2 regions of the Actinomadura keratinilytica genome follow, and region 2 is predicted to be linked to the other one. Evidence: riboswitches for the same ligand, from Rfam matches in the RefSeq annotation. Region 2 holds a riboswitch; the other holds the start of a gene.
The links. A riboswitch is a leader RNA that binds a small molecule or an ion and turns the genes downstream of it on or off. The one in region 2 is predicted to bind S-adenosylmethionine.
Positions count from the first base shown of each region.

Region 1: it holds a riboswitch for S-adenosylmethionine, as region 2 does, so the genes downstream of both, thrC (threonine synthase) here and ABD879_RS25825 (aminotransferase class V-fold PLP-dependent enzyme) in region 2, are expected to answer to the same signal.

Region 1 covers NZ_BAABDO010000045.1:31,625-38,867, forward strand. Annotated here, with positions in the region: gene ABD879_RS16300 (serine/threonine-protein kinase) at 1-515, opposite strand, end outside; gene ABD879_RS16305 (RNA polymerase sigma factor) at 571-1,122, shown strand; gene ABD879_RS16310 (sulfotransferase family protein) at 1,304-2,419, shown strand; gene ABD879_RS16315 (alpha,alpha-trehalose-phosphate synthase (UDP-forming)) at 2,468-3,934, opposite strand; SAM riboswitch class I at 4,319-4,460, shown strand; gene thrC (threonine synthase) at 4,476-5,720, shown strand; gene ABD879_RS16325 (MoaD/ThiS family protein) at 5,792-6,070, shown strand; gene ABD879_RS16330 (nucleotidyltransferase domain-containing protein) at 6,186-6,800, shown strand; gene groL (chaperonin GroEL) at 7,196-7,243, shown strand, end outside.
Region 2 covers NZ_BAABDO010000107.1:15,538-22,780, reverse strand. Annotated here, with positions in the region: partial or broken gene ABD879_RS25830 (SseB family protein) at 1-544, opposite strand, end outside; gene ABD879_RS25825 (aminotransferase class V-fold PLP-dependent enzyme) at 646-1,971, opposite strand; SAM riboswitch class IV at 2,019-2,135, opposite strand; gene ABD879_RS25820 (hypothetical protein) at 2,186-2,566, shown strand; gene ABD879_RS25815 (transglycosylase domain-containing protein) at 2,675-6,022, opposite strand; gene ABD879_RS25810 (FKBP-type peptidyl-prolyl cis-trans isomerase) at 6,292-7,243, opposite strand, start outside.

The DNA of each region.
Region 1 (7,243 bases), on a different contig from region 2:
GGCAGGGTGAACGCGCCGGAGGCGTGCGCCAGCGCCTTGGCCAGGCCCAGGTCGGCGATCAGCAGCCGCTCCCGCCCGTTGCGGGTGGACTGGAACAGCACGTTGGACGGTTTGAGATCGCGGTGGATCACGCCGAGGGAGTTGATGACCTCGACCCCATACGCGATCTCCTCGGCGTACGCAAGGGCCTCGTTGACCGGAAGTGGCCGTTCGCGCATCCGGTCGGCGAGGGTGCCGCGGTCGGCGTAGGACATGACGAAGTAGGGGCGGCCGTCCGGGAGCTCCCCGATGTCGTGCACGCGGACGAGCCGCTCGGAGTCGGCGCGGCGCAGGATGCGCGCCTCCTCCAGGAAGCGGTTGCGCACGTCGAGGTCGTCGATGAGGCTTCCGGACAGCACCTTGATGGCGACCTGGGCGTCCAGAGCCTCGTCGTGCCCCAGCCACACTGAGGCGAACGCCCCGGATCCGAGGACCCGCTCGATTCGGTAACGACCGACAGTTGGTGGGAAGGACACTCCCGTATCATGCCCAACGAACGCGGTGTGTGTGCGAACGAGCTGAGGCGCGGCGATGGCACTGGACGACAGGACCGAGCAGCTGGCCGTCAGGGCCGCCCAGGGTGACCGGGCGGCGCTCGACGACCTGCTGCGCACGATCGAGCCCGACGTGCTGCGGCACTGCTCCCGGTTCCTGCCCTGCCGCCAGGACGCCGAGGAGGCGTGCCAGGACGCGCTGCTGCAGGTCGCCCGCAACATCAACCGCTTCGAGGGCCGCTCCCGTTTCAGCACGTGGCTGCATGTGGTGGTCGCCAACTCGGCGCGTTCCACCTACCGTTCGCTCAAGCGCCGCTCGCTGGAGCAGGCGGGCGAGCTGCCGCAGCAGCGTCCCGACCCGCGCCGCACCAGCGTCATCGCCGGGTCCCGGGTGGACATCCTGGACGCCATGGAGGACCTGGAGGCCCGCAAGCCCGACCTGATCCAGGCGCTGGTGCTGCGGGACGTCTCCCAGCTGGAGTACTCCGAGATCGCCGAGCAGCTCCAGCTTCCGCTCGGCACGGTCAAGTCCCGCATCCACGAGGCCCGCAAGCAGGTCCGCCAGACCCTGGGCGAGTCCTACACCTGACCTCGCCACCCGCCCCCGCGCCCGCCCGACCCAGCGTCCGCGCACCGGGGACGCCCGCGTGCCGGGATGCCTACAGGCGGCGGAATCGGCTGGTCAGCCGCGGCCAAGCATCTGTAATGCCTTGGCAAGCGTGCGCCTAGGCGCGCGATGGCGGCCGGGCCCGTCGGCCAGCATCCCGAGCATGTTTGCCCACACTGACCGCCCGATCTTCGTCCTCGGGTGCCCGCGGTCGGGGACGACGCTGCTGCAGCTCATGCTGCACTCGCACCACCGGATCGCCGTCCCCGCCGAGACCCGGTTCGTCATCCCGGCCTGGTCGTCCCGGTGCGACTTCGGCGACCTGCGCGACGGCCGCAACCTGCGGGCGCTCGCCGACTGGATCACCACCGGGCGGGGCACCAAGTTCGCCGAGCTCGGCCTGGACCCCGAGCGGACCGCCGACGAGATCGCGGCGGGGCCGCCCACGCTCGGCTCGGCGCTGGCCATCGTGTTCCGCGCCTACGCCCGCCGCTTCGACCGGGTCCGCTGGGGCGACAAGCGGCCCAGCTACTTCCGCTACGTCGGCGCGCTGCGGCGGATGTACCCCGACGCCCAGTTCGTCCATGTCATCCGCGACGGCCGCGACTGCGTGGCGTCCCTCAAGGAGATGCCCTGGTACAAGCAGGACATCAACCACGCCATCTGCGTCTGGCGGGAGGCGATCGACCACGGCCGCCGGTACGCCGCCGAGCTCGGCCCCGACGCCTACTACGAGCTGCAGTACGAACGGCTCGTCGCCGACCCGGCCGACGAGCTGATGCGGCTGTGCGCGTTCCTCGGCGAGGAGTACGACCCCGCCATGGCCGAGCCGGACCGGCTCGCGCGGCGGACCGTCCCGCCGCAGAAGCGGTGGCACCGCCGCACCCACTGCGCCGTCGACGGCGGCAGCGTGGGGTCCTGGACGCGGCGGCTGGAGCCGTGGGAGGCCGGCCTGGCGGAGGCGGCGTTCGGGGACCGGCTGGCCGAGTACGGCTACGAGCCGAGCGGCGCGCCCCGCCCCACCCGCGGGCAGCTGGCCAGGCTGGCCAAGGTCAGCGCCCACCGCCGCATGTCGCAGAGCAAGCAGCGGCTGCGGGAGCGGTGGCGCACGCGCAACGAGCCCAACCCGGTCGAGTCGCTGCTCACCACCGAGCGGACCGGACCCGCCCCGCTCATCGTCGAGCCCGCCTCGCCGCTGCGCGCGCTGTCCTGGCCGTCCACCGTCCCGGCGGCCGAACGCCGCGCCGAACCGGCCCGCACCGGCCGTCCGGGCATCTGACCGCCGCCCGCCGCACCCCGGCCGCCCTCGGCGTCGTGCCGGGGCGGGTCAGTCGAGGGCGGCCAGCTGGTCGGCGAACCAGCGCCGCGGCGGCAGCGCGGTGGCCGCGGCGGCCAGCCGGGCGCAGCGTTCGGCGCGGCGGTCGGGCGGCATCAGCAGCGCCTGGTGCAGCGCCTCGGCGGTCTGCGACACGTCGTAGGGGTTGACCGTCAGCGCGTCGCCCGCCAGCTCGGCCGCCGCGCCCGCCTCCCGCGACAGCACCAGCGCGCAGCCGCGCTCCGACACCACCGGGCCCTCCTTGGCGACCAGGTTCATGCCGTCGCGGATCGGGTTGACCACCAGCACGTCGGCCACCTGGTAGGCGGCGAGCGCGCGCGGGAGGTCGTCCTCGACCCGCAGGATCAGCGGGTCCCAGGACGCGGTGCCGTACTCGTCGCGGATCCGCCCGGCCAGCCGCCGCACCGCCGCGGTGTACTCGCGGTACTCGGGCAGGTCGTACCGGGACGGGTAGGCGAACGCCAGGTGCACCACGCGGCCGTGCCACTCGGGGTGGTCGGCCAGCATCTCGCGGTAGGCGGCCAGGCCGCGCACGATGTTCTTGGACGGCTCGGTGCGGTCGATCCGCACGATGAGCCTCCGGTCGCCGACCTGCTCGCGCAGCGCCCGGCGGCGTTCGGCGACGTCCGGCTCGGCGGCCCGCGCCCGCAGCCGCTCCCCGTCGACGCCGAGCGGGTGCACACCGACGCGGGTGACGTGGCCGCCGCGGGTGACCGTCCGGGCCGCGCGGTCGACCCGGGCGCCCGGCAGCAGCTGCTCGCAGCAGTCCAGGAACGCGGCGGCCCACCGGTCGGTGAGGAAGCCGGCGTGGTCGGCGCCGAGGATGCCGTCCAGCACCGCCGCGCCGATGTCGTCGGGCAGCAGCCGGTAGTACTCGGGGGACGCCCACGGCGTGTGCGAGAAGTGCACGATCCTCAGGTCGGGGCGGCGGTCGCGCAGCATCCGCGGTGCCAGCGACAGGTGGTAGTCCTGCACCGCGGCCTTGGCGCCCGGGGCGGCTTCGCCGGCCAGGGCGTCGGCGAACGCCGCGTTGTACGCCTCGTAGGACTGCCAGTCGCGGCGTGCGCGTGCGTCGAAGTGCGGGACGCGGGGCGTGTCGTAGAGCAGGTGGTGGACGAACCACAGCGTGGAGTTGGCCACGGCGTTGTACGCGCGGTGGAACGTGGCGGCCGGTATGTCGAGCATGCGCACGGCCGCTCCGCCCGTGTCGTGCCCGTCCAGGTCGAGCCTTCCCCCGGGGGCGCGGCGCGCCGCCGAGCGGTCGCCTTCCCCGAGCGCCGCGCACACCCACAGCACGTCCGGCGGTGCCTGGCCGCCGTCCGGGGCGCGGTCGGCTTCCGTCACCGCGGCAAGTCCCGCCACCAGGCCGCCCCCGCCGCGCCGCGGGGCCAGGGTGCCGTCGTCGGCGAGCGAGAACGACACCGGTCCGCGGTTGGACGCCACCAGCACTTGGCTCATAGGGGCAGCGTCTCAGTTCGCGAGCGCGCGCTCCAAAGGGACCCGCGGGAAGGCGTTTTCGGCGGTTTTCGGGCCGCGCACAGGCGGTGCGACGTCTGTGCCGCAAGCCCCCGGCGTAGGATCCGGCCCGGAGCGGCCGCACGTCGCAGTCGCGGCGCGGCGTGAGCGACCCCGACCTGTCCGGCCGGAACGGGTGACGCGGCGCGACGGCGGGTAATGTCTCACATCGCGAGACCCGCCTGTCCGACAACCGGTCAGATCATGTAAAGTCGCACATACGACGTGATACCGCTCATGCGGAACGTTCGGTGACCGAGCGTTCCCTTCGTGCGGAACGCACGCGATGCCCGGCCGCCCTCGGCGGCCCGCAGGACAACTGAAGAACGCTCATCCAGAGGGGTGGAGGGACCGGCCCTGTGAAGCCCCGGCAACCACCTGGTTCGTCCGCGCTCGCGACCCCGCGAGGCCGGCCAGGAAATGGTGCCAACTCCGGCCTGCGACCAAGGTGGCGCAGGAAAGATGGGGAGAAAGGCCTCGCTACATGGCTGTCACGCCTGCCGTCGATCTGGGACCCGCGACCGCCCTCACCTGCCGTGAATGCGGACACACCCGCGAACTCGGCCCGCACTACGCGTGTGAGGAGTGTTTCGGCCCGCTGGAGATCTCCTACGACTTCGGCGACGTCTCCCGCGCCGACATCGAGGCCGGGCCGCGCAACATCTGGCGCTACCGGCGGCTGCTGCCGGTGCCGGCCAACGTCGCCGACACCCCCAACACCGAGCCCGGCCTGACCCGCCTGGTCCGCGCCGACCAGCTCGCCGAGGCGCTGGGCCTGCGCCGCCTGTGGGTCAAGGACGACAGCGGCAACCCCACCCACTCGTTCAAGGACCGCGTGGTCGCGGTGGCCCTCGCCGCCGCCCGCGAGCTCGGCTTCAAGGTGCTGGCCTGCCCGTCCACCGGCAACCTGGCCAACGCGGTCGCCGCCGCCGCGGCCCGGGCGGGCATCCGCAGCGCGGTGTTCGTCCCGTCCGACCTGGAGCGGCAGAAGATCCTCACCACCGCGGTGTACGGCGGCACCTTCGTCACCGTCGACGGCAACTACGACGACGTCAACCGGCTGGCCTCCGAGATCGCCGGCGAGCAGGACGACTGGGCCTTCGTCAACGTCAACGTCCGCCCCTACTACGCCGAGGGCTCCAAGACCCTCGGCTACGAGATCGCCGAGCAGCTCGGCTGGCGGCTGCCCGACCAGATCGTGGTCCCGGTGGCCTCCGGCTCCCAGCTCACCAAGATCGACAAGGCGTTCCAGGAGCTCGTCAAGCTCGGCCTGGTCGAGGACAGGCCGTACCGGGTGTTCGGCGCCCAGGCCGCCGGGTGCGCGCCGGTGGCGGCCGCGTTCAAGCAGGGCCACGACGTCGTCCGGCCGGTCAAGCCCGACACCATCGCCAAGTCGCTGGCCATCGGCAACCCCGCCGACGGCCCGTACGTGCTGGACGTGGCGCGCCGCACCGGCGGCGCGGTCGAGGACGTCACCGACGAGCAGGTCGTCGAGGGCATCCGGCTGCTGGCCCGCACCGAGGGCATCTTCGGCGAGACCGCGGGCGGCGTCACCGTCGCCACCCTGCGCAAGCTGGCCGAGTCCGGCGCCCTCGACCCCGAGGCGGAAACCGTGATCATCAACTCCGGGGACGGGCTGAAGACCCTGGACGCCGTCGCCCCCGTCGTCGCGCCGACCGCGAACATCGCCCCCTCCCTGGAGGCGTTCCGCGCCGCGGGCCTGGCCTGACCGGACACCGCCGCGGCCGCGCGTCCCCGGCGGCCGCCCGACCCGTCGTACGAGCACTTCGAGGAGCCAGCATGAGCACCGTGTCCGTCCGGATCCCGACGATCCTGCGGAACTACACCGGCGGCGAGGCGGAGGTCAAGGCCGAGGGCGCCACGCTGCGCGCGGTCGTGGCCGACCTGGAGGCCAACTACTCCGGCATCGCCGCCCGCATCCTGGACGACAACGGAAAGATCCGCCGCTTCGTCAACGTGTACGTGGGCGACGAGGACGTCCGGTTCGCCGAGGGCCTGGACACCCCGACCCCCGAGGGCGCGCAGATCTCCATCATCCCCGCCGTCGCCGGCGGCTGACGGCACCGACGACGACCCGCGCCCGGCGCTCCCGGGCGCGGGTCGCTTTTTGCCGCACGCGGGACAAGGCGCGAAAACCGGCTTCTTCCCCATCGCCATCGGGTACTGGCCTTTCATGGGCATAGCGCAGGACGTCGCGCGGACGGTGGAAGGCCACCCCATGGTCCGCAAGGTGACCCTGGTCGGCTCCCGGGCGCGCGGGAACGCCACCGAGTTGTCGGACTGGGACTTCCACGTCACCGTCGACGACTTCGCCGAGGTCGCCGCCGTCCTGCCGGGCATGCTCGCCCCCTACGGGCCGCTGGCCGCCCAATGGGATCCGCTCGGCGACTGCGCGAGCCACCTGCTGATCTTCCCAGGCCCCGTCAAGGTCGATCTGCTCTTCCCGGAGATGCCGCGCAGCTGGAACCCGCCGTGGCGGGTCGGTCCCGACACCCTTCCCGCGATCGACGCGCACTTCTGGGACTGGGCGCTGTCGCTGGCCGGCAAGCGCCGCCACGGAATGTCCGACCGCGTCCGCGGCGAACTGCTGAAGATGACGCGATTCCTGCTGGGCCCGCTCGGAGTGCAGACCGTCCCGCAGACCCTGGAGGACGCCGCGGCCCGTTTCGTACGCGCCCGCGACCGCCTGGAGACGCGATACGGGCTGCGCATCTCCCGGCGCCTGGAGGAAGAGGTCCTGCCGCTGCTGCGCGCCCCCGAGACCGGCCACTACCGCCTTTCGTCCTGAGAGCGGTTCCGGCCCGCCTGCGCGCGGGGCGGACGCGGCCTCTCCCCGCCCCGCGCGGCCCTTGCTCAGCGTTGCGCGAACGCGCCGCGACGGGCGGCCGACGGCCCCCTCCGCGCCCCCGCCCCGACCGTCGGCAGCGATATTTTCGCAGGTCAGATGGTGTCTGGGCAGGTGAACGGGGTACGGCCGGGGGGAAGGTCGGCCGCTTGCACTCGGACAGGTAGAGTGCTAAACACAACATTGGCACTCTGCTGTGGAGAGTGACAATCCCACAGTGTGGGTCGGGGCGATGAGGCCATGCCTCCGGCGGCGGAATGGCAGCCGTCGGGCAGGTCGTCCGTCGCGGGCATCGGCTCGATCCGTAAGGCCACCCTGTTCCGGGAGGACTGGAGCCTATGGCTGCAAAGATGATCTCGTTCGACGAGGATGCCCGGCGCGGCCTC
Region 2 (7,243 bases):
CCGCGGTCGAAAAGTCCGCAGCCGGAACGTCCGCGGCGGGCGCGTCAGCGGCGGGCGCGGCCGCCGCGGGGGAGGCGGTGCGACGCCCGACCCGCGGGGGCCGCGGGTCGCCCTCGGCGATCTGCCGGACGAACCAGGAGGGCAGCCGGCCCTCGATCGGCGGCGCCGCGTCCGGCGCGTCCGGCGCGGGCGCGTCGATCGCCAGCCACCAGCCCGGGTGCGGCCAGCTCTGCGCCAGGTCGGCGAACGTCAGCCGCAGGAAGTGCCGGTAGGCGGGCCCGAGGCAGGCGCGCATCGCGTCGGGCGAGGTGTAGGCCAGCACGTGGGTGCGGCCGTCCTCCTCCCGGGTCGGCCACGTCGGCTGCGCCTGGCCGGCGAGCACGTCGTCGATGAGCTCGGGGGGCACGGGGATCACCAGCTCGCTGTCGGCGAGCAGGCGGAAGTACCCCTCATGGTCTCCGGCCCGCACTGTCTCGTCCAGTCGGCGCTCCAGTTCCGACGTGGGTCGCCACGCGTCGGCCACGGTCGCCTCCCCCTGTTTCATGCCGCGCTGTCCCTGCTGTCTCCGGCGCCGTCTCCGGTCCGGGTACGGACCTGCCTACGCTACATGGGCGAACAGGGCGAAAGCGCATCATCTTCCGCGGTTCAGCACACGGCACCGATGGCACTCAGCGCATCCACCAGCCGGTCGACGTGTTCGTCGGTCGTCCCCAGGCCCAGGCTGGCGCGGACCGCCGAGGCCGGGGCGGAGGCGTCGGCGCAACCGCCGGCGCCGGCCGCGCGCGGGGCGTCGGGCCGGTCGGCCAGCAGGTGCCGTACGAATGGATGAGCGCAGAACTTCCCGTCCCGGACGCCGATGCCGTACTCCCCAGACAGCCTAAGCGCCACGTCCCGCGCGTTCCAGCCGTCGACGGTGAAGGACACGATTCCCACGCGCGGATGGCGCTCGCCCCACAGGCTCAGCTGTCGCACCGCGGGAACGCGGGCGAGTCCCTGGCGCAGCCGGGCCAGCAGCCGCTCCTCCTCGGCGACGAGCGCGTCCCACCCGGCGGCGGCCAGCGTCTCGCACGCGGCCGCGAGCGCCACCACGCCCAGCACGTTCGGAGTGCCCGCCTCGTGGCGCTGCTGCGGGTCGGCGGCCCAGCGGGTGCGCTCGCCCACCGACACGGTGGCGCCCCCGCCCTTGAGGTACGGGTCGGCGGCGCGCAGCCAGTCGGCCCGCCCCGCCAGCACGCCCGCCCCGAACGGCGCGTACAGCTTGTGCCCGGAGAACGCGACGTAGTCCAGGCCGAGCGCGGTCATGTCCAGCGGCCGGTGCGGGACGAGCTGGGCGGCGTCCACGGCGATGCGGGCGCCGCGCCGCCGCGCCGCCTCCGCCAGCTCGGCGACCGGCCACAGCTCGCCGGTGACGTTGGACGCCGCCGTGACCACCAGCACCCGCGGGCCCTGCGGCGCGGCGGCCAGCGCCCGGTCGGCGGCGGCGACCGCCCCGGCCGGGGACGCGGGTGCGGGCAGCCGCACCGCCCGCCGCCACGGCAGCAGCGTGGCATGGTGCTCGGTCTCGAACACCACGACGGTGGTGCGCGGCGGCAGCGCGTGCGCCAGCAGGTTCATCGCGTCGGTGGTGTTGCGGGTGAACACGACCGACGCCCGCTCCCAGGCGCCGATGAAGGACCGCACGGTCTCCCGCGCGCGCTCGTAGGCGGCCGTGGTCGCCTGGGAGGCGTACCCGGCGCCGCGGTGCACGCTGCTGTAGTACGGCAGCGCCCGCGTGACGGCGTCGTGCACCGCCTCAAGACACGGCGCGCTGGCGGCGTAGTCGAAGTTGGCGTACGGGACGTGGCGCCCGTCCTCCAGCGGTACCGGCGCGTCCGCGCCGACGATCCGCGGAAGTCGAGTCGGCGCGGACGCCGTCGGCTGCATCCAAGAAGAGGGAGCGAAGGGACGGGGGGACGTCGTGACAGCGGACATGGGTGCGACCTCCTTCGGGATCCAGGGATCCCGGGAGGCGTCCGCGGGATCCGCGCTTGCCGGACGCGGTGTGCGACTCCGGCCGGGTCCTCACCCGGGGCACCCCATCGCGGACGAAGGGTTGCCGGCCAGCAAGCCGGGGCTTCGCGCTGGCGCTCATGACCTTGTGCGGAAGTATAGGCGGATGTCGACGGTGATCACACGGGAGGATGCGATGCGGTACGGGACGGCCGGGAGGCTGGCCCAGGGGTTCGCGCTGCTGGCCGCGGCCGGGACGCTGGCGGGCTGCGGGCTGTCCGGCGGCAACACCGGCCAGGTCTGCGCCGACACCAGGGAGGCGTTCCGGCAGTACGTCTCCCAGGTGCGGGCCGTGCCGGCGAACGACCCGGCGCAGTGGAAGCAGGTCACCGACCGGTTCGCCGGACGCGTCGACGGGTTGGCCCGCCAGGCCGAGGACGAGAAGCTGAAAAACGCGCTCAAGACCGAGGCGAACCGCCTGCGCGGCGCCGCCGCCGGCGTGGGCTCCGGTGACGCGGCGCAGCTCAACGCCGTGATGACCGACGCCCCCGACCGCATCGGCGCGGCCTGCGACTGACCGCGGGGCGGGAGAACGGCGGAGGGGCCCGGCGAGATGCTCGCCGGGCCCCTCTCACGTTCACGCCGGAACCCGCCGCGGGGCGGCCGGGGGCGCGCCGGTCGGGTGCTAGCCCTCCGGTCGGGGCGGAGTGCCGCTTCCGCCGTCGCCCCCGCTTCCGCCGTCGCCGGCGCCCCCGCCGTCGCCTCCGCCGGAGCCGCCGTCACCGCCGTTCCCGTTGCCGGTGCCGCCGCCGGGCAGCTGCGGCGTCGTCTCCCGGGGGGTGCCCGCCGGCTGCCTGCTGGACGGCCGGTCCGCGCGTTCCGGAACGGACTGCCGCACCCCTCCCTGCCCGCGCGTCGTCGGCGCGTCGTTCTGCCGCCCGTACGGCTCGCCCACGTAGGAGCCGGGGGACATCGACGGGGAGCCGAACCCCTTGGGCGTGAGGTTCTTGAGGTTCACCGCGCGGCTGACGTAGGAGTTCCAGATCTGCGCGGGCAGCTGCCCGCCGTACACCCCGTACCCGGGGATGCTCAGCGGCTTGCCGTCGCTGCGGAACATCGCCACCGACGTCGCCAGCTGCGGGATGAACCCGTTGAACCAGATCGCCCGGCCCGCGTCGGTGGTGCCGGTCTTGCCCGCCACGTCGCGGCCGTCGGCGAGCTGGGCGTTGCGGCCGGTGCCCGCCTGCACCACGCGCTGCATCGCGTACGTGGCGTCCCGCGCGACCTGCGCGCTGAACACCCGCGCGCCCTTCTCGGAGAAGCGGGTGGTCTTGCCGGTGTTGTCGGTGACCGACTTCACCACGTAGGGGGTGCGGTGCACGCCCTCGGCGGCGAACGTCGCGTAGACCCCCGCCTGCTGCACGGGGTGCACGGAGATCGTGCCCAGCGGGAAGGTCGGGTACTTGTTGGCGCCGTTGGCGGTCAGCTGCGACTTGGGGATGCCCATCTTCTCGGCCATCTTGGTGACCTTGTCCAGGCCGACCTTCTGCCCCAGGTTGACGTAGGCGGTGTTGACCGAGTTCTGCGTGGACGTGACCAGGTTGATCGTGCCGTAGCTGCGGTTGCCGTCGTTGTGGATCGCCGTGCCGTTGTAGTACTGCGGGGAGCTGCCGTCCACGTAGGTGTTCAGGCTCAGCCCGCTGTCGAGCGCGGCGGCCAGCACGATCGGCTTGAACCCGGACCCGGCCTGCGCCCAGTCGCTGAACGCGCTGCTGAGGGCCTCCTCCAGGTAGCCGCGCCCGCCGTAGAACGCCACCACCTGCCCGGTCTCGGGGTCCACCGAGACCAGCCCGGTGCGGATCTGCTTGCTCATCCCCTTCGGGAGGCTGCCGCGCACCGCCTGCTGGGCGGCGTCCATCAGCTCCTTGTCGAACGTCGTGGTGATCTTCAGGCCGCTGCGGTTGATCTCGTCCTCGGTGTAGCCGCGCCGCTCGGTCAGCTCGCGCTTGGCGATGTTGACCATGTAGCCCTTCTGGCCGCCGAGGATGTCGGTGACCTTCTGCTTGATCGGCTGCGGGAACGTCATGCGCGCGGCGTCGGCCGAGGAGATGGCGCCGTCGCGGACCATGTTGTTCAGCACGGCGCGCCAGCGGCTCTCGGCGTAGGCGCGGGTGGAGCCCGACGGCTCGGCGAAGTTGCTGGGCTGCTGGATCGCCGCCGCCAGGTAGGCGCCCTCGGCCGGGGTGAGCTGCCCGACGTCCTTGCCGTAGTACGCCCGCGCCGCGGCCTGCACGCCGTAGGCGTCGCGGCCGAAGTAGATGGTGTTGAGGTACTGCTCCAGGATCCAGTCCTTGGACTTCTCCCGGCCCACCTTCAACGAGACCATGATCTCTTTGAGCTTGCGGGAGATCGAGCGTTCCTTGCCGATGCCGCCGTAGTAGTTGCGGACCATCTGCTGGGTGATGGTGGACCCGCCCTGCAGCTGCTCACCGGAGACCGTGGACCAGAAGGCGCGCAGCGTGCCCGGAATCGACACCCCGGGGTCGTCGTAGAAGCTGCGGTTCTCCGCCGCGATCACCGCGTCGCGCACGCCCTTGGGGATGGTGTCGAGCCGGACCGCGTCGCGGTTCACGCCGGTCTTGGCGATCGGGGTCTTGCCGTCGGAGTACAGGAACGTCGGCCCCTGCGCGACCGCCTCCTCCTGAGGGGACGGCACCGGCGTCAGCAGGTACGCCACACCGAACGCGGCGACGGCCAGGCCGACGAGGCCCAGCACCGCGAAGAGCACCCGCCGCCCTACGCGCGCCGCCTTGCCGCGCGGCTTCTTGTGCTTCTTCTTCGCGTCCATACCCCCCTTCCGCGCCTTCTTCGTCGTGTCCGCCGGAGGCTTCGCCGCCGCGGGCTCCTGCTTCTGCGCGGCGGCCGCCTTGTCGGCCCCAGCATCCCCGACGCCCTTGGATGCGGTCTCGTTCTTGTCCTTAGCGTCGCCGGAACCAGACGCGCTGTTGGTGCGGGCGGACGCCGCGGCCTCGCCGTCCGTACCGGCGCTGGTGCCTGCCCCGGTGGAGGGGGCCGCCGGTGCGGGCGGGTCGATGACGGTGAGGTCGGGTGTCGTGGCGGCCGCTCCCGCGCTCTGCTCGGCCTTGCCGGTGTCGCTCGTGCCGGCGGCGGGGGACGTCGCGGTGTCCGCGGCCTTCTGGGTGCCCGCGGCGCTGCTCGCGGCCATGCTCTCGGCGGCGTCCGCGGTGGTGTCGGCGTCCGCGCGGTCACCCGGGTTCGCGTCGTCGCCGGCGTCGGCGGCGGTGTCCGCGTCCGTACCGGCGCTGGTGCCTGCCCCGGTGGTCGGAGCCGCCGGTGCGGGCGGGTCGATGACGGTGAGGTCGGGTGTCGTGGCGGCCGCTCCCGCGCTCTGCTCGGCCTCGCTCGCGTCGCCGGAGGACGGGCCGTCGTCCGCCTCAGCCGCGGTGCCCGCCCTTGAACCCGTGCCCGTGCCTGAGCCCTTGCCTGCGGCCGGGGCCGCGGCGGCGCCGGGGCCGTCGCCCGCATCGGGGGCGGTGTCCGCCTGCGCGCCCTTGCCCGTGCCGGAGTCGGCGTCCGCTTCCGCTGCGGTGCCCGCCTCCGGGCCCGTGTCAGGGACCGCGCCGGTGTCCGGCTCGTCGTTTGTGTCCGAGTCGGCGCCCGCGTCCGCGTCCGTGTCCGTGTCTGCCGGGCCGCCGGTGTCCGTGACGCCGCTCAGCTCCACCGTGGTGCCCGGGTCGGCGCTACCGGGCTCGGACGCGGTGTCCTCGTCCGCCGGGGTGCCGGGGGTGGCCGCCGCGTCGTCTTCTTCATCGGGGACGGACCGGGACGCGGCCTTGTCCGCGGCGTCGTCGTCCGGAGGCTCGCCCTCGTCCCGTGTATCGCGCTCGGCCGCGGCCCGGGGCGTTTCGCCGTCCGCGGGAACGGCCTTGTCGGCCGTGAGGTCGTCGCCGAGGTCGCCCTGGCTCGGCCCGGCGGGCTCGGTGCCCCCCGGGCGCCTTTCGGTGTCGCTCACTTGCCCCCCGTGATGATTTCGTTACAAACGATACCGGAGGGGAGTGATTCATTACGGCCGGTCACTGTGCACTCCCGTTGGCTGTCTCACTACAACGACGATCAAGCGGTGCGGAGGGTTGTCCGAGGCCGCCTGACGTGGTTATTGACACATTTCACCGGCGGCGACAAAGCAACGGCGGGGCGCCCCTCCGGGGTGCCCCGCCGTTCGCGCGTCCCGCGCCGTGCGGTCCGCCGCGCTATGCCGTCGCGCGCCGTCTCACCGAAGGGTCACTTGGGAACCGTGCCGAGGATGTCGACGACGAACACCGTGGTGTCGTCGCCCTTGATCCCGGCCGACGGATTGCCGTCCTTGCCGTACCCCTGGTCCGGCGGCAGGACCAGCAGGACCCGGCTGCCGACCTTCTGGCCCTGCAGCCCCTTGAAGAAGCCCTTCATGCCCTCGGTGGTGCTGAGCGGGAACATGGCGGGCGAGCCCTTGCTCCAGCTGTTGTCGAACTCCTTGCCGTCCCGCCAGATCACGCCCTTGTAGTTGACGAACACCGTGTCGTCCTTGGTGGTCTGCGGGCCGGTGCCCTCGATGAGGGTCTTGACCTGCATCTTCTTGGGCGGGTCGGTCTTGGGCACGGTGAGCTTGGGCCCCTTGCCCGCCTCCATGGCGCCCACCGACGGCAGGTCCTTGTCGTCCAGCGGCTTGGCGGTGCCCTTGGCCTCGGCGTTCTTGGGGTAGACGGCGAGGACGTCCACCACGAAGACCACCGAGTCGTTCTCGCCGAGCCCCATCTGCGCCGCGGACTCGCCGAAGCCCTCCTTCGGCGGGACCTGCAGCACCACGCGGCTGCCCGCGGTCTGCCCGACCAGGCCCTTGTCCAGCCCCTTGACCTCGGTCTTGCCGATCGGCATCGGCACCACCTGCTGGCCGGCGGGCAGCTTGAAGGACGACTGCAGCTCCTTGCTGGTGCTCTCGTTGACCTTGTCGCCGGTGCCCTTGGCCCACTGGTAGAAGACGAACTTGACCAGCGCGGTGTCACCGTTGGCGATCTTGGTGCCGGTGCCCTTGATCTTCTGGGTCACCTTCAGCTCGCCGTCGGGGAGGAGCTTTTTGGGGATGGTGACCTTGGGCGTCTGCCCGAACGCGCCGGTGACCTCGATCTGCGGGCCGGGACGGGTGACGTACCACGTCGTGAAGCCCGCCAGGGCCAGCACGGCCGCCATCGTCCCC